Regions from separate parts of the Mixta calida genome, predicted to be linked through region 4. Evidence: predicted binding sites of a transcription regulator. Region 4 holds the regulator's gene; each other region holds the start of a gene.
What was found. The regulator LexA, encoded in region 4, represses DNA repair genes until DNA is damaged. The targets are predictions, from matches to a motif close to TNCTGTATGTACATACAGNA.

Region 1 (4,212 bases), 470 kb from region 4:
GGTCGCCATCACATAATTACTGCTGCAACCGCTTAACAGCAACATTATTGACACGGCAGCCGCGCCCATTATCCGCTTCATTGCCAGTTTTCTCCTGCCTGTTCAACACAACTAAACAGTGTAGTAATAAAACATCGGCTGCCCAGGATTAATCGCATAATTCCGAAAAGTGAAAAAGCGAAAATATCCGGCCGTAGCCGGACAGGAGAATGACAGGTTTACTGCGGGGCTTTTTTGCTGCGCATCAAATTCAGGCACTCTACGGCCATTGAGAAGAACATGGCGAAGTAGATATAGCCTTTCGGCACATGAATATTGAAGCTTTCCAGAATCAGCGTGAAGCCGACCAGAATCAGGAAAGCGAGCGCCAGCATTTTGACGGAAGGATGACGATCGACGAACTCGCCGATGCTTTTCGCAGCGAACATCATCACGCCCACGGCGATAATGACCGCCGCCATCATAATAAACAGGTGATCGGAGAGGCCCACGGCCGTGATAACGGAATCGAGGCTGAAGATAATATCCAGCACCATGATTTGCGCGATGGCGCCGACAAAGGAGTGAACGTTGGTTTTATGCTCCTCGCTGCCGCCTTCGATGCTTTCATGGATCTCCATGCTCGACTTCCACAGCAGGAACAGCCCGCCGCCCAGCAGAATCAAATCGCGCGCGGAGAAAGGATGATCCATCAGGGTAAACAGCGGATTGGTCAGCTTCACTACCCAGGCGATAGAGGCAAGCAGGCCGAGGCGCATAAGCATCGCGCCCATCAGGCCGATACGACGCGCGCTGTTCTGCTGATTTTTCGGGAGTTTGGCGACAACCAGAGAAAGAAAAATAATATTGTCGATGCCCAGCACGATTTCCAGAATGGTGAGCGTGCCGAGAGCCAGCCAGGCATTGGGATCTGCAATCCAGTCGAACATTGTAACATCGCATCCTAAACGAAAGATAAACGATGATTATACGCATCGTCTTTCGTCTGGGAAATGTTAAAGCAAAAAATGGCGCGCCAGCAGCGGGGCGGTAAAGCTTTTCTTCAGATAAAAGCCGCGCGGCAGCGTCATGATTGGTTCGCCATGTTCACCGATACCTTCGGTCAGCGCTTTGCTGTTGGCCGCTTTCGGACGTATCTGCAACACTTCGCCGTGGCGGGCGGTGATGCGCTCTACCTGACCGAGCACCATCATATCCATCAATTCTTCCCAGTCGCGCCGCAGCAGATCTTCCTCTTCCGGCGAGGGGCTCCAGAGCAGCGGCGCGCCGACGCGGCGCGTCGCCAGCGGCAGCGCGCGATCTCCCTCAACCGGAATCCACAACACGCGCGCCAGCTTATGGCGTACATGACTGTTCTCCCAGGTGACCCCGCTGTTGCCGGTGAGCGGCGCGACGCAGACGAAGGTGGTCTCCAGCGGACGGCCCTGCGCGTCAACAGGAATGGTTTTCAACTCTACGCCAAGATGGGCGAAATCGCGTTCCGGCTTGCTGCCGGCGCTGGCGCCTAAATGTATCTCCAGCAGCATGCCGACCCACCCTTTATCGCGGCGCAAATCGGCGGGCGTTGGAATGCCCGCCTGCTGGGCCAGCTCGCTCAGCGTATAGCCAGCCAGCGCCTGCGCGCGCGTCAGCAGTTCCGCTTCATTTTCGGGTGGCGCTGATAAAAACCGTGTCGTCATAAAAAGCCTGTTAGTTGATCAAAAAATAACCATCTCTGTTTTGCCTGTCGGCGGCGGTCTCACAGAAGAAAAAGCGGGGGAATAATAGCATGATTACCCTTGGGTTTTTATCTGGACGATCCTGCGACGCGGCAAAGGGCCGTACTGTTTTACCCACATTGTCACCGACAATGAACAGGATCTTACCCGTAGTTATCCACAGAAAACTGGGATAACTCAGTTTTTTCGCACATACTGGTTCCATTTACAGCCTTGACGGAGGCTCTTTTTGCTGGGTGAGGCCATTTTGTGCGTAACTTTATGGCATATTCTGTGGATAAAAACATCGGTGTTTGATCTTTCGCCAGTAAAGGATCTTTTTATCTTTTGAAGCCGGGTCGGGAATCGATCACGGCCTGGGTTTGATATTTAATTTATTGATATTAAATCTATTTTATAGAAGATCTTACGGCGGGCAATGACGGTTTTTTGCAGCTTTTCCCGGCCGTTTACCATGTTCTGCACAAAGCTATCCACAGAAAAAGTGAATAAAATGGGATGTTTTAGCCGGTCTCTGTTTATAACTATGATGAAATCTGTGAGTTATCCCAATGTTATGCGTTATGCACAGCCGCAAGCAGTGGTTTACCGCCTGTAAGGAGTATGAAACAATCAGACTATCTGAATTTCAGTTTGAGGTAGTCCCGTGATCGACGATGATGGCTACCGCCCAAATGTTGGTATTGTAATCTGTAACAGGCAGGGGCAGGTATTATGGGCCCGGCGTTTCGGACAGCATTCCTGGCAGTTCCCGCAGGGGGGCATCAATCCAGGAGAAACTGCGGAACAGGCTATGTACCGTGAACTCTTTGAAGAAGTCGGTTTGCACCGTAAAGATGTCCGCCTGCTTGCTTCTACCCGAAACTGGTTACGTTATAAGTTGCCAAAACGTTTGGTGCGTTGGGACACGAAGCCGGTATGTATCGGCCAGAAACAGAAGTGGTTTCTTCTGCAGTTGATGTGCAATGACGCCGATATCAACATGCAAACCAGCAGCACGCCGGAATTTGACGGCTGGCGCTGGGTCAGCTTTTGGTATCCTGTTCGTCAGGTGGTCTCGTTTAAGCGCGATGTTTACCGCCGCGTAATGAAAGAGTTTGCCAGCGTCGTCATGCCGCTGCAGGAGAGTGCAACGCAGCGCAATTCGCCTGCTTATCGACGAAAAAGAGGTTAAGCCACGCTGATGATGCTGACTCAGTTGCGTGAGATTGTAGAGAAAGTGGCGGCCGCGCCGCGTCTGGATGAGGCGTTGGAGATCCTGGTGAACGAAATCTGTTTCGCCATGGAAACCGAAGTCTGCTCTATTTATCTCGCCGATCACGATCGTCGTTGCTATTACCTCATGGCGACGCGCGGGCTGAAAAAGCCGCGCGGCAAGATCGTCACGCTGGCATTCGATCAGGGCATCGTCGGGCTGGTAGGGCGACTGGCGGAACCGATCAACCTCGCCGACGCGCAGAGTCATCCCAGCTTCAAATTCATTCCTTCGGTTAAAGAGGAACGTTTCCGCTCCTTCCTCGGCGTGCCGATCATTACGCGCCGCCAGCTGCTTGGCGTGCTGGTAGTGCAGCAGCGCGAACATCGTCAGTTTGACGAAAGCGAAGAATCTTTTCTGGTGACGCTCGCCACGCAGATGGCCACGCTGATCACTCAGTCCCAGCTCAGCCAGCTGTTCGGCCACTTCCGTCAGAAGCGCGTGCGCGCGCTGGCGGCGGCGCCTGGGGTCGCGGTCGCGCCCGGCTGGGTCGACAATACTCAGCCTTCTCTGGAGCATGTGTTCGCCGCCTCGACGCTGGATGTCGCGCGCGAGCGCGAGCGGCTATCGCTGGCGATGGGCGAGGCGAGCAATGAATTCCGCCGCTTCAGCAAGCGCTTCAGCGCCAGCGTGCAGAAAGAGAGCGCCGCCATTTTCGATCTTTACTCCCACCTGCTTAGCGACGCGCGCCTGAAACAGGATCTCTTTGCCGAGATCGAGGGCGGATCGGTCGCTGAATGGGCGGTGAAAAAGGTTATTGAGAAGTTCGCTGCGCAGTTCGCCAGCCTGCAGGACAGCTACCTGCGCGAGCGCGCGGGCGATTTGCGCGTGCTGGGTCAGCGCCTGCTGTTCCACCTTGATGATACGTTACAGGGCACCAATGCCTGGCCGGAGCGCTTTGTGCTGGTGGCGGACGAGCTGACGGCCACCACGCTGGCGGAGCTGCCGCAGGAGCGTCTGGCGGGCGTGGTGGTGCGCGACGGTGCCGCCAACTCGCATGCCGCGATCCTGGTGCGCGCGATGGGCATCCCGACGGTGATGGGCGCCGATATTCTGCCGGAAATGCTCGATAAGCGGTTGCTGATCGTCGACGGCTACCGCGGCGAACTGCTGATCGATCCTGAACCGGTGCTGATCCATGAGTATCAGCGGCTGGTCAGTGAGGAGAACGCGCTAAGCCGGCTGGCGGAAGATGACGTCGAACAGCCTGCCGAGCTGAAAAGCGGCGAACGTATTCAG
Region 2 (4,212 bases), 1.3 Mb from region 4:
CTTGCCGGGCGGCGGCAAAAACGAAACGATCCATGCCACTTATCAGTGTGATGATGGTCAGTCGTTGGATGTCACCTACTATAATCAGGAGCCGAACAGGCTGGCAGTAGTAAAAAAAGGGCCGCAGCCGACCATCGTTATGGCGAATGTCATTGCCGGCAGCGGCGCGAAATATGTGGGCAACGCCTATGAGTGGTGGACGAAGGGCAACAGCGGCACCTTCACTCAGCTGATGGGCAATAAAGCCACCGAGTGTAAAAGCGCGCGCTAAGCGTTGCGACGGGCGCCTGCCACAGGCGCACCATAACAGGAGCACCAGCAGCGATTACGGCTGTCGCTACGTTAAGATGAAAGTGGTGTTCCTGTTCTGTTCTGAAAAAGCGCGCCATGGTTTGCCCTCATGATGGTTATCGCTCTGCTACGATCCAATAAGCGATAAAATCTGGAGGCTTTATGAACAAACGTATCCTTTTTGCCATCCTTGCGGTCGCCTTCTTTACAGGCGCCATCTTGCGCTGGTCATCGGGCGGAACGGCATTTGGTCTGATGTTTCTGTTTTTAGCGGCGGCGGCGGCCTGGTTCAGCTTCAAATCCCGCGGAAAATAAATGGCGGCCGCCATTTCAGCGTAGTTGTAGTGATTTAGCGCGGCGCCAGGCTTTTAAAAGAGAATAAACCGGTTGCGCTGCGTTATTTATCGACGTTTCTTTACTTTCGATAAGGCCGTAATTCTCGCGCAATAGCTCAATCCGTCGTGTTTTTAGCAGGGCGGGGTGGACGTTTCTTTACAATGAATGGCGTGGCGGAAAAAAATCTCTTTTTGTTTTGCAGGCTTAGGCGTGCAGAAAGATTTGAAAATAAAGCTTGCGCTCAACGGGCTTCCATGAGTAAATGGCGCATCGGTTTGGAAGACAGACCTTATGAAAGCAGTTTTAGTAAAGCAGTCCTCATTTAAAGCGTTATCTCAGATACCCCTTCTTCGTGAGCCTCTTCTAAGTGCCCAATAAGTATTCTCTGCAATACAGACCTTTTATGCCACACAAGCTGGCTCCTCAATAAAGAAGGAAGTATCTATGTCTAATAAAATGACTGGTTTAGTAAAATGGTTCAACGCTGAAAAAGGCTTCGGTTTTATCTCTCCTGAAGACGGCAGCAAAGATGTATTCGTACATTTCTCTGCTATCCAGAGCAACGATTTCAAAACCCTTGATGAAGGTCAGAAAGTGCAGTTCTCTGTTGAGAACGGCGCGAAAGGCCCTTCAGCAACTAACGTTGTTGCGCTGTAAGACGCCTTCGTCTTAATCCCCTTCCGATAGCGATGACGGTAATACCTGAGCAGTGAAGGTGAAGCGTTAAGGCAATGACGACAGCGTGACCTCAAATACGGTGGATAATGCATTTGCCGGTTTGAAAGAAAAAGCCCACTTCGGTGGGCTTTTTTTATGCCTGCAAAAGGGTGAGTTTCGTCAACTGTGACATCAGCGGCAAGAGAAACATTTGTCCATCGGACAGGTGCGGCGACAGCCTATACTCATAAAGCCCCTGTCGGGCTACTGGAGGTTATGATGTCAGAGCGTCCTGATGCAGTCGATCCGCTGGAAGATGATGAGCCGGTACCGCAAACGCCTGATGAGATCGCAGACGATGACGGTGTCGATCCGCTGGAAGATGAGGATGAAGACGACCCGGACCCAAGCCAGGTCATCTAACCAAAAAAAACCGCCCCAAAGGGCGGTTTTTTATTGGGCTGAGGCTTATTCCGCCACCAGCCACATATCCGCTTCGTCAAACATCTCTTCAACGATGCGGATAATAATCGATTTGTCGCTTTTGCTGGCATCGCTTTCGATAGCGTTACGCTGCATCGCTTTGGCTTTCACCTCGGCATCCGGGAAAGTGCGATGAATACGTTTTTGCAGCTCTTCCAGAATAAGTTCGTGCGCGCCAGGCAAGCCGGCAACATTGCGCTTGTCATAAATGAGTTCAACAAACATGGGTAGCAATCCTCTTGATTCCGCACCGCGTGAAGCGCCAGCTATCATACTGGATAAGTAAACAGTATCAAATGCATTTTTCACGCCTTACGATAAGAAAATCACGCTTTCTCCTCTTTCCGTATTGTCCTATACAGACAGAAGCTATCTGATGTTAGTGTCGGCTACACAAACAGAGGGAGAAGAATGATGAAAAATCTCGTTATCGATATTTTAATGAAGTTGGCAAAAATGGATGTGGAAGCCAAGGAGATCACCGCGCAGGTTGAGGCGCAGTCGCTGTTGATTGCAGCGCTGCTGCTGACGGCGGGAAAAGAGGGCTCAGACGACATTGAAACCAATATCAATAATGCCATTGTCGCCGCCACCCACGCCTCGTCAGATGTGGTGCAGTCGGATGTCGATCTGCTGCTGACCCATATCAACCGGTTGCTGGCGGTAACGCGTTACGTTGATGAAGCCTCTGCGCCGACGCAGCAGAAAATGTAATACGGTAGTCAGGTTCTGTCCGCCACTCGACGCGGAGACAGGCCGCGTTGAGCGGCCTGTCGCTGTCGCGCAGAAGCGATTAACGGACTACAGTTGGTTTTTCTCGCAAAATGCTTCCCATGTCATGCCCAGCGCGGCGGCATGCTCTTTGAGATAGCATTCGATCGCCTGCATCGCTATTTCTTTATCCGGCTCCGCCAGCTGGATGGAAAACAGAATCGCATCCTGGTTTCTGGCACGAAGAAACGAGGCGTAAAGCCTGTCCGCCTGCATGCTGCGGTACTGCGGCAGCGACATATTCATTGCGTCCGCGTCTTCCTGTTTCAAATCATCCAGCGCCGCCTGAAAATCAGGATGAGCGGATAAAAACATCGAGCGGGCGATCGCGTAATATTCCTGGGGCGTTTTCATGAAAGTGACCTGTGAATCAAAATGGCTTTAAGTGTAACCTGACATGGCCCGACTGTCAGGAAAGGGCCGCTTGATTGCAGGAATGTTGTCCAGACGGCGAGAGATCGGAGGATACTGCTTCATGTTCACGCGCTGAGGGGCCTAAGCATCTTGCGCAGCCCAGGGGAAAATTATAACGTAGCCGCCATTGAACGAAGGTTAGGGAGCCAGAATGAAAAAGTGGATGCTGTTGGGCGCGCTGGCGCTGACGGGCTGTGCGCAGATTACTCAATACCAGCAGGCGGTGAAAACGCCGGCGCCGGCCAGCCTACAGGGTTACTGGCAAACTACCGGCCCGCAACGCGGCCTGATCAGCGACCGGGCGTTGGGCAGCCTGATTATTACCGCGCAGGGCGACACGCTGGACTGTCGTCAATGGCAGCGGGTGATTGCCAAGCCGGGCAAGCTGACGCTGCTGGATGGGCAATACGTCAACGTCAATAAACAGCTGCGTGTGATGCCGCTGGAGCTGGATGGCGACGAGCTGCACTACGACAAGCTGACGTTGAAAAAAGTGGATCAGCCTACGCTGGAATGCCAGCAGGCGCTGGAACAAATGCGTGCGCAGCCGGATGCGACGGTTATCCAAAATATCGAGCCGCAAAATATGCGCGCCGTTTTCGCTGAGCAACCGTCGACCCAGACGCAGCAGTAAGTTCACATCATGACGCGCCCTGGCGCGTCATGGCTTTTTCGCTGCTCGCTTTCCTTTATCCGTCTTCATAGCCGAACTTTTCCTTATCCGGGCTTCGTTATTGATCCCTTTACCAGTAGCGCTCTGCTTGCCGCCTCCCTGCGCCTTATGCTTCCAGCGTATCCGCTTTTACCCAGACGCTGACGCTGCCCGCGTTGCAATAAAACAGCGCGCCGCCGCTCTCATCCAGCGTAACCTCCTCCTGGCGATGACCGAGATAGTCGTGCCAGGCGCTCCCCGCGAACGTTGCGCCCAGTGTAACCTGTTTTTCGCCATCGTCGCCGTTGGAGAGCACCACCACGCAGCCCGGATGCTCCGCCGTACCGCTGCGGCTGAAGGCGATACAGTTAACGTGATCGAAATAGTCGGTCTGCGCCCCGTGCGCATAGCGCTGTCGTGCGCGGATCAGCGCTTCCAGTTCCGCCACTGCCGGCATCTCAACGGTGTACTGCTCGCCCGTGTCGCCGTCATCCTGATAGCGGGCGCCGAACAGGTCAGGGTAGAACACGGTCGGCACGCCCTGTTCGCGCAGCAGAATCAGCGCGTAGGCCAGCGGTTTGAACCACGGCTCTACCGGCGCCTCCAGC
Region 3 (4,212 bases), 2.0 Mb from region 4:
CGTGCACCGCAAACATCATCGCCAGACCGAGGTAAGAGGCAACGACAAAGCTGCCGAGCTTGATAATATCCTGCAGGTTGGAGCCAGCCACCACTTTGGTCATCAGGGCCATCACGCCGTACGGCGTCAGCTTCATGATCAGACGCACCAGCTTCATCACCCACAGTTGCAGGGTGTCGATCGCTTTCAGTACGCGTTCGCCTTTTTCCCGATCGTCCTTCAGCAACTGCAGCGCCGCCACGCCGAGAAACGCGGCGAAAATCACGACGCTAATGATGGAGGTCGGGTTAGCGCCCGCCAGATCGGCAAACGGATTTTTCGGAATAAACGACAGCAGCATCTGTGGCGCGCTCAGATCGGCCACTTTGCCTGCGTAGTTTGACTGGATAGCGGAGAGACGCGCCGTTTCCTGCGCGCCCTGCACCAGACCTTCGGCGCTCAGGCCAAACAACGTGGTGACGAAAACGCCGACCAGCGCGGAAATCGCGGTGGTGAACAGCAGCACGCCGATGGTCAGCACGCTGATTTTACCCAGCGAGGAGGCGTTATGCAGACGGGCCACGGCGCTAAGGATAGAAGCGAAGACCAGCGGCATGACGATCATCTGCAATAGCTGCACATAACCGTTCCCTACCACGTTGAACCACGCGATCGATTCTTTCAGCACCGGCGCGCTGTCGCCGTAGATCAGCTGAAGCGCCAGACCAAACAGCACGCCGATCACCAGGCCGACCAGTACTTTCTTCGACAAACTCCAGCCGTTGCGGCCCAGCCTGGAGAGCACCACCAGTAAGGCGATAAACGCCAGGACATTAAGAATAAGCGGAACAGTCATCCTGTTTTCTCCATAAATATGCCCCACAGCGGGGCGGTAACGCCGCTGTGAGGCAGGGTGAAGATATTTTTATCCACGCATTAAGTGGCGTAACTGACGGAATGGTAACAGCCCGGAACGAAACAGGATTAGATCCGAATGGAATGGGTTATAACTTTTTGCATTGATTCGTCTAAAAATCAGCCTGCCCGCAGGCTAATTAACCGATCGATGCCCGACTGAACGTTATTCATTAATTTGGCGGGCCAGTCCTCCGCGCCGAAATGAGGCATGCCGGGCGGAAACCACAAGGCGCCCATCACCAGCGCCAGGCAAAAAATGCGCTCCAGCTGGTTTCCCGCTTTGGTGGTCAAGAGCGGCAGACGAAAACGCCAGCGGCAGGGCCAGAGCAGCGGCACGCCGGCGGGCGTCAGCATATCGGCGGCGATATGGCTCAGATAGCCCAATACCATGCCGTGCATGGCGTCGGTCGGCACCGGCCAGCCGTGCGGTAGATTCATCCGCAACAGCGTGACGCCGCCCAGCACCGCCAGCAGGCTATGGGTAAAGCCGCGATGGCCGAAGGCGCGCGCAATGGGCTGCGATATCCAGCGAAAGCGCTGGCCCAGCGTCGAACGAGGATGATCGATATCAGGCAGCAGGCAGGTCAGCAACACCGCCGGAATAATATGCCACCAGTCGCCGTTGGCCAGCTCTGGCGTTAACTCTGCACGTTTGGCAAATATCGCGCTGGCAATGGCGAAAATAACGTGGCCTTCGGCCGTCATGAGGATAACCTGAATACATAACTGTCAATGTATCCAGTATAGGGGATTTATACAGTAGATGGGAAGTTGTGACGCTGTAACCAAAAGTGAATATCGGACGGAGCCAGGCCCCGTCCGGTAAGGTTTAGCGCGCCAGCCAGCCGCCATCGACCGCCAGCGTATAGCCGTTTACGTAATCAGAAGCGGATGAGGCGAGGAACACCACCGGCCCCATCATATCGTCCGGCTTGCCCCAGCGCCCGGCCGGAATGCGACCGAGAATTTCCTGGCTGCGGCCTTCATCGTTGCGCAGCTGTTCCGTGTTGTTGGTCGCCATATAGCCCGGCGCGATGGCGTTCACATTGATATTATGCGCCGCCCACTCGTTAGCCATCAGGCGCGTCAGGCCCATCACCGCGCTTTTCGATGCGGTGTAAGAAGGCACGCGGATGCCGCCCTGGAAAGAGAGCATCGAGGCGATATTGATAATCTTGCCGCCGTTGCCCTGCTTAATAAACTGACGCGCCACCGCCTGCGACATAAAGAATACCGTTTTGCTGTTGATATTCATCACGTCGTCCCAGTCTTTTTCGCTGAACTCAATCGCGTCCTGACGACGGATGATGCCAGCGTTGTTCACCAGAATGTCGATGCGGCCAAAAGCCGCCACCGCCTGTTCCACCACCTGCGGAATGCAGCTGCTGTCCATCAGATCGGCATTAATGTTGACGAAGCGGCGGCCGGTCGCTTCAACCAGACCCGGCGTGTCGTCGGCGCCGGAGTGGTTCACGCCGACAATATCGCAGCCCGCCTGCGCCAGCCCGACGGCCATGCCCTGGCCCAGACCGGTGTTGCAGCCGGTGATCAGCGCGACTTTGCCTTCCAGATTAAATGCATTGAGAATCATGAGTTCGCTTCCTTCTGTCACCATTAACGCAGTTCACTGACTTTGACGTGATCCATATCGTCAAACACCTGGTTTTCACCCACCATACCCCAGATAAAGGTATAGCGTTTGGTGCCGACGCCGGCGTGAATCGACCAGCTGGGAGAGATCACCGCCTGTTCGTTATGCACCAGCAGGTGACGCGTCTCCTGCGGCTGGCCCATCATATGAAACACCGCCGTTTCATCATCCATATCGAAGTAAAAATAGACTTCCATACGGCGTTCGTGGGTATGGCAGGGCATGGTGTTCCACAGACTGCCTTCATCCAGTTTGGTGAGGCCCATGGTCAGCTGACAGGTGGGCAGCACGTCCGGCACGATAAATTTGTTGATGGTGCGGCGGTTGCTGGTGGCGGCGTCGCCCAGCGTCGTGGGAGAGGCTTCCTCCAGCGTGATTTTCTTGTCGGGATAACGCGTATGCGCCGGCGCGCTGTTGTAATAGAACTTCGCGGGACGGCTGGCGTCGATGCTTTTAAACACCACGGACTGCGCGCCCATGCCGACATAGAGCGCCTGCTCGTTGCCGATCTCCCAAGCTTTGCCGTCAACCTCGATCAGGCCCGGCCCGCCGATATTGATTACGCCCAGTTCGCGACGCTCCAGGAAGTAGCTGACGCCGAGCTGCTTGCCCACTTCGCTGCCGATGGCGACGCTGTTGCTGACCGGCATCACGCCGCCGACGATAATGCGGTCGATGTGGCTGTAGGTCATGGTGTAATTATCGGCATCGAAAATCTTTTCGATGAGGAATTCACGCCGCAGGCCAGCTGTATCAAGCTGACGGGCATGGTCGCTGTGAATGCTTTGACGGACTTGCATGTCGATGCCTCTCTGACGTTACAAACGTGTAAAGGTGATGTGTAACCTGTGTCGTGAGCAGCATGATAGGCCCGACGGGAACGCAATTCAATAAAAATGAAATGCTGTTTTATTTATTTTGTATGCTGGATCATATTTGCGAGAAAAAGTCCCGGCGGCTTATCTGAAAACGGGGCAGAGCGGAGGAGAGGCTGATTACCGGCTGCGCTGAAAAGAAAATCCCGCCTGTCTTGCGGCAGACGGGAACAGAAAGACGATTAATAACCTTTGATATGCTGCGGGGTTAACGCAACAAGCGAATCGAGTTTGACATCGGCCAACGCCCAGCGCGGATCATCGCGGTACTCTTCCGCAGGCACCACGATAGATCGCATACGCGCCGCTTTGGTAGCGATCATGCCGTTAAAGGAATCCTCCAGCGTCACGCAGTTTAACGGATCCACGCCCAGCTGGGCGGCAGCGTCGAGATAGACCTGCGGATGCGGTTTGCTCCAGGGCAGCGATTCCGCCGAAGCCAGCGTGTCGAAATAGTCGCGCAGATTAAACAGCGTTAGTACTTTCTCCAACATATGCAGCGGCGAAGCTGAGGCCAGACCTACTTTCAGCCCCTGCGCCCGGCAGAGCTGCAGCGCCTGCTCTACGCCCGGCAACAGCGGTTTTTTCTCTTCTACCAGATTGATGGCGCGCGCAATGATGCGATCGGTGACTTCCTGTTGGCTCGGCCCGCTCCACGGCAGCGTTTCATACCACATGCGCACCACCTGATCGATACGCAGCCCCAGCGTATCGGGCAGTTCGCTCCGGCGCGACAGATCCACATTCAGGGTGGCAAATACGTCCAGTTCGGCCTGATCCCACAGCGGT
Region 4 (4,212 bases):
TGTTCAGTGAAAACAGTCGCTGATTCCTTGTTTGTCACCCTTTAATGATAGCTGAATACGGCGTTTCTGCTCGTAATCTCAGTCAGATGAACTGAAAACACGCCGAAAAACCTGTCGATTACCCTTAAAAACGAGTTAATTCAGGTAATAAGCGCAGCCGCATATAAATGTGTCAAATCGTGAACCAGTCGCCGCGCCGCTGGTGTTGACGCCAGATCCAGCCGAGCGTCAGGCCGCGCAGCATAAGAAAAACCGTTACTGCCAGCCACAGGCCATGGTTGCCTAAATAAGGCAGCGTCGCCAGCGCTAAGGCAAAACCCAGCGCGGCCAGCGCCATGCTGTTGCGCATTTCGCGCCCGCGCGTTGCGCCGATAAACATGCCGTCCAGCAGATAGCACCAGACGCCGACCAGCGGCAGAAGCATTTGCCAGGGAAGGTAGCGATCCGCCTGCGCCTGCAACGTTGGCAGCGAGGTCAACAGCGCCACCAGCTCTTTACCCCAAAGCGCGTAGGCACAGGCGAACAGCAGCGCCACCAGGCCCGCCTGCCGACAGGCCGCCAGCCAGACCCGCCGCAGCTTATCGGCATCTCTGGCGCCGAAGGCTTCCCCGGAGACCGCTTCCACCGCATAGGCGAAGCCATCCAGCGCGTAGGCGGTGAAGGTCAGAAACATCAGCAGCACGGCGTTAACCGCGACGATATCGCTGCCCATGCGCGCGCCCAGCACGGTTACCGAAGCAAAACAGAGCTGCAGCAGCAGCGAGCGCAGCATAATGTCGCGGTTAAGGCGCAGCAGGCGTCGCATATCGCCGCGCAGCCCCTGCTTCAGCTGTAAGAAGGTAATTTGCCGCAGGCGCAGCAGGTGCCACACCATGCCCAGCCCGACCGCCAGCGTCACGTATTCCGCAATCGCGGTTGCCGCAGCGGCGCCCGCTACGCCCCAGCCAAGGCCGATAACAAACCACAGGTCGAGCAGGATATTTACCAGGTTGCCGACCACCAGCAAAATCACCGGCGCCCGCGCATACTGCACGCCCAGCAGCCAGCCCAAAATGACCAGATTCGCCAGCGTAGCGGGCGCGCTGAGCCAGCGCACATGGATAAAGCGCTTCGCCTGCTCCAGCACCGCCGGGCTGCCGCCAACGACGCGCGTCGCCAGCGCGCTAAGCGGATCGCGCAGCAGCACAAAAGCCAGCCCGACGACGACGGCGATCAGCAAGGGTTGAACCAGCGCGCGCGCCAGTCCCGATTTATCGCCAGCGCCGAACGCCTGGGCCGTCAGCCCGGTGGTGCTCATGCGTAAAAAGAGCAGCAGCATAAACAGGAAGCTGGTCGCCGTCGCGCCTACGGCGACGCCGCCCAGATAGACGGGGCTGTCGAGATGGCCGATCACGGCGGTATCAACCAGGCCCAGCAGAGGAACGGTAATATTGGAAAGGATCATCGGCAGCGCCAGCCGCCAGAGATTTTTATCGGTTGCAGAGAAGAGTTGCATGACAATCCGCGAAAATAGTATGGCGACAGGCCACAGCGGTTATCGCCGGATAAATATGAATCAGGGGCTATTCAGTGGCGGCAGAGGAGCCGCCACATCAGTTTCAGAGCCAGTCGCCGTTGCGAATCACGCCGACGGCCAGGCCTTCGATAGTCAGGGTTTGCTGTTGCAGATCGACCACGATGGGCTGAAAATCACTGTTTTCCGGCAGCAGTTGCACCGTGTTACCCTGTTTTTTCAGGCGTTTAACCGTGACTTCATCATCAATACGCGCCACCACGACCTGGCCGTTACGCACATCCTGCGTTTTATGCACCGCCAGCAGATCGCCGTCGACGATGCCGATATCTTTCATCGACATGCCGCTGACGCGCAGCAGGAAATCAGCGTGAGGCTTAAACAGGTTAGGGTCGACCTGAAAACGGCTTTCAATATGCTCCTGCGCCAGCAGCGGCTCGCCAGCGGCGACGCGGCCAATCAACGGCAGGCCGTTTTCCTCTTCCGCCATCAGGCGGATGCCGCGCGAAGCGCCGGACACCATCTCAATAACGCCTTTACGCGCCAGTGCTTTCAGATGTTCTTCTGCGGCGTTTGGAGAGCGGAAGCCAAGACGGGAAGCGATTTCCGCACGCGTTGGCGGCATCCCCGTTTGGTTAATGTGATCGCGAATCAGGTCATAAACCTGCTGCTGTCGAGCCGTTAAGGTTTTCATCCCGCCCCCTGGTTGTTTATACAGTCGCTGTGAGTATATACAGGTATTGTCGGAATGGAAACCGAATGCAGTGTAAAAAACAACACTTTGTCGAATGCGGAAGCGCTATCGCAAATATGCCCACAGCAAGGTTGCCCAGACAAAGAGAGCCAGTATGATGCTGAGCAGAACCGCAGCGGAGCCCATATCTTTCGCCCGTCCCGCCAGCGGATGAAGTTCGCTGCCGATGCGATCGACCACCGCTTCGATAGCGCTGTTAAGGATCTCGACAATAATAATGAGGGCGACCGAACCGATCAGCAGCACGCGCGTTATCGCATCGACATCCAGCCAGCAGGCGACGACGACCGCCACCAGCGCCATCACCGCTTCCTGACGGAAAGCCGCTTCGTGCTGCCAGGCCGCGCGCAATCCTTTCCAGGAGTAGCCAGCCGCTTTAATGATGCGCGTCAAGCCCGTTACGTTATTTGCCATGTTCGGGGAACCCTTTGCGATGTTTAACGTCAATGTCAGGGTGCCGCACTAATTGCAACACCACAGATCTTCAATGCGCTTTCTGGTATGCTTGCCGCGCTTTGCTAACAAGAGGCTTCATGTTGTCTATGTCAGGTTGGCGTAAACTTTATTATAAGTTATTGAATTTACCACTTACATTTTTAGTCAAAAGTAAGGCGATTCCGGGCGATCCGGTCGCGGAACTGGGCCTCGACACGTCGCGCCCCATTATGTATGTATTGCCTTACGATTCAAAGGCCGATCTTCTGGCGTTGCGCACCCAGTGCCGCCTGCACGATCTGCCCGATCCGCTGGAGCCGCTGGAGATCGACGGCGCCCTGCTGCCGCGTCATGTGTTTATCCATGACGGGCCGCGCGTTTTCCCCTACTTCGTGCCTAATCAGGAGTCGGTGAAGCTGTTTCACGACTACCTCGACCTGCACCGCAACAATCCCGATCTGGATGTGCAGATGGTGCCGGTATCCGTGATGTTCGGCCGTGCGCCGGGACGCGAAGTGCAGGGCGAACAAACGCCGCATCTGCGCGAGCTCAACGGAGTGCAGAAGTTTTTTGCCGTCTTCTGGCTGGGACGCGACAGCTTTGTTCGCTTCTCGCCAATGGTATCGCTGCGCCGCATGGCCACCGAACACGGCACCGATAAAACCATCGCGCAAAAGCTCGCGCGCGTGGCGCGCATCCATTTCGCCCGTCAGCGCCTGGCCGCAGTCGGCCCGCGTCTGCCGGTGCGTCACGATCTGTTTAATAAGCTGTTGCAGTCGCAGGCTATCGCCAAGGCGGTAGAAGACGAAGCGCGCAGCAAGAAGATTTCGCAAGAAAAAGCGCAGCAGAACGCCATTGAGCTGATGGAAGAGATTGCGGCCGACTTCTCGTATGAGATGATCCGCCTGACCGACCGCGTTATCGGCTGGACCTGGAGCAAAATTTATCAGGGCATCAACGTCAGCGGCGGCGAACGCATTCGTCAGCTGGCGCTGGACGGGCACGGGCTGGTTTACGTTCCCTGCCACCGCAGCCATATGGACTATCTGCTGCTTTCTTACGTGCTTTATCATCAGGGGCTGGTGCCGCCGCATATCGCCGCAGGCATCAACCTTAACTTCTGGCCCGCTGGCCCGATCTTCCGCCGTCTCGGCGCGTTCTTTATTCGCCGCACCTTCAAGGGCAATAAGCTCTACTCCACCGTGTTCCGCGAATATCTGGGCGAGCTGTTCAGCCGCGGCTATTCAGTGGAGTATTTCGTCGAAGGCGGACGTTCGCGCACTGGCCGACTGCTCGATCCGAAAACCGGCACGCTGTCGATGACCCTCCAGGCGATGCTGCGCGGCGGCAACCGCCCGATTACCGTGGTGCCGGTCTATATCGGCTATGAGCACGTAATGGAAGTGGGCACTTACGCCAAAGAGCTGCGCGGCGCGGCGAAAGAGAAAGAAGGCTTTATGCAGATGCTGCGCGGCCTGAGCAAGCTGCGCAATCTGGGTCAGGGCTACGT

Region 1: mutH (DNA mismatch repair endonuclease MutH) is a predicted target of LexA. The motif match lies at 1,912-1,931, and genes of this name have one in related genera.
Region 2: C2E16_RS12930 (DinI-like family protein) is a predicted target of LexA. The motif match lies at 2,040-2,059, and genes of this name have one in related genera.
Region 3: C2E16_RS09675 (metal-dependent hydrolase) is a predicted target of LexA. The motif match lies at 1,622-1,641, and genes of this name have one in related genera.

Annotation. Positions count from the first base shown of each region.
Region 1 is NZ_CP026378.1:3,553,938-3,558,149, reverse strand. It holds gene C2E16_RS16995 (YgdI/YgdR family lipoprotein) at 1-81, opposite strand, end outside; gene C2E16_RS16990 (TerC family protein) at 219-929, opposite strand; gene mutH (DNA mismatch repair endonuclease MutH) at 996-1,679, opposite strand; gene rppH (RNA pyrophosphohydrolase) at 2,365-2,892, shown strand; gene ptsP (phosphoenolpyruvate--protein phosphotransferase) at 2,905-4,212, shown strand, end outside.
Region 2 is NZ_CP026378.1:2,700,291-2,704,502, reverse strand. It holds gene C2E16_RS12940 (MliC family protein) at 1-271, shown strand, start outside; gene C2E16_RS20865 (hypothetical protein) at 454-606, shown strand; gene cspE (transcription antiterminator/RNA stability regulator CspE) at 1,072-1,284, shown strand; gene C2E16_RS20860 (hypothetical protein) at 1,564-1,707, shown strand; gene C2E16_RS12930 (DinI-like family protein) at 1,753-1,992, opposite strand; gene iraP (anti-adapter protein IraP) at 2,182-2,481, shown strand; gene C2E16_RS12920 (DUF6388 family protein) at 2,569-2,892, opposite strand; gene yedD (lipoprotein YedD) at 3,104-3,586, shown strand; gene amyA (alpha-amylase) at 3,732-4,212, opposite strand, start outside.
Region 3 is NZ_CP026378.1:2,041,921-2,046,132, forward strand. It holds gene C2E16_RS09670 (L-cystine transporter) at 1-835, opposite strand, end outside; gene C2E16_RS09675 (metal-dependent hydrolase) at 1,015-1,602, opposite strand; gene kduD (2-dehydro-3-deoxy-D-gluconate 5-dehydrogenase KduD) at 1,727-2,488, opposite strand; gene kduI (5-dehydro-4-deoxy-D-glucuronate isomerase) at 2,512-3,348, opposite strand; gene hxpB (hexitol phosphatase HxpB) at 3,606-4,212, opposite strand, start outside.
Region 4 is NZ_CP026378.1:4,023,665-4,027,876, forward strand. It holds gene dinF (MATE family efflux transporter DinF) at 173-1,495, opposite strand; gene lexA (transcriptional repressor LexA) at 1,599-2,207, opposite strand; gene C2E16_RS19165 (diacylglycerol kinase) at 2,313-2,681, opposite strand; gene plsB (glycerol-3-phosphate 1-O-acyltransferase PlsB) at 2,810-4,212, shown strand, end outside.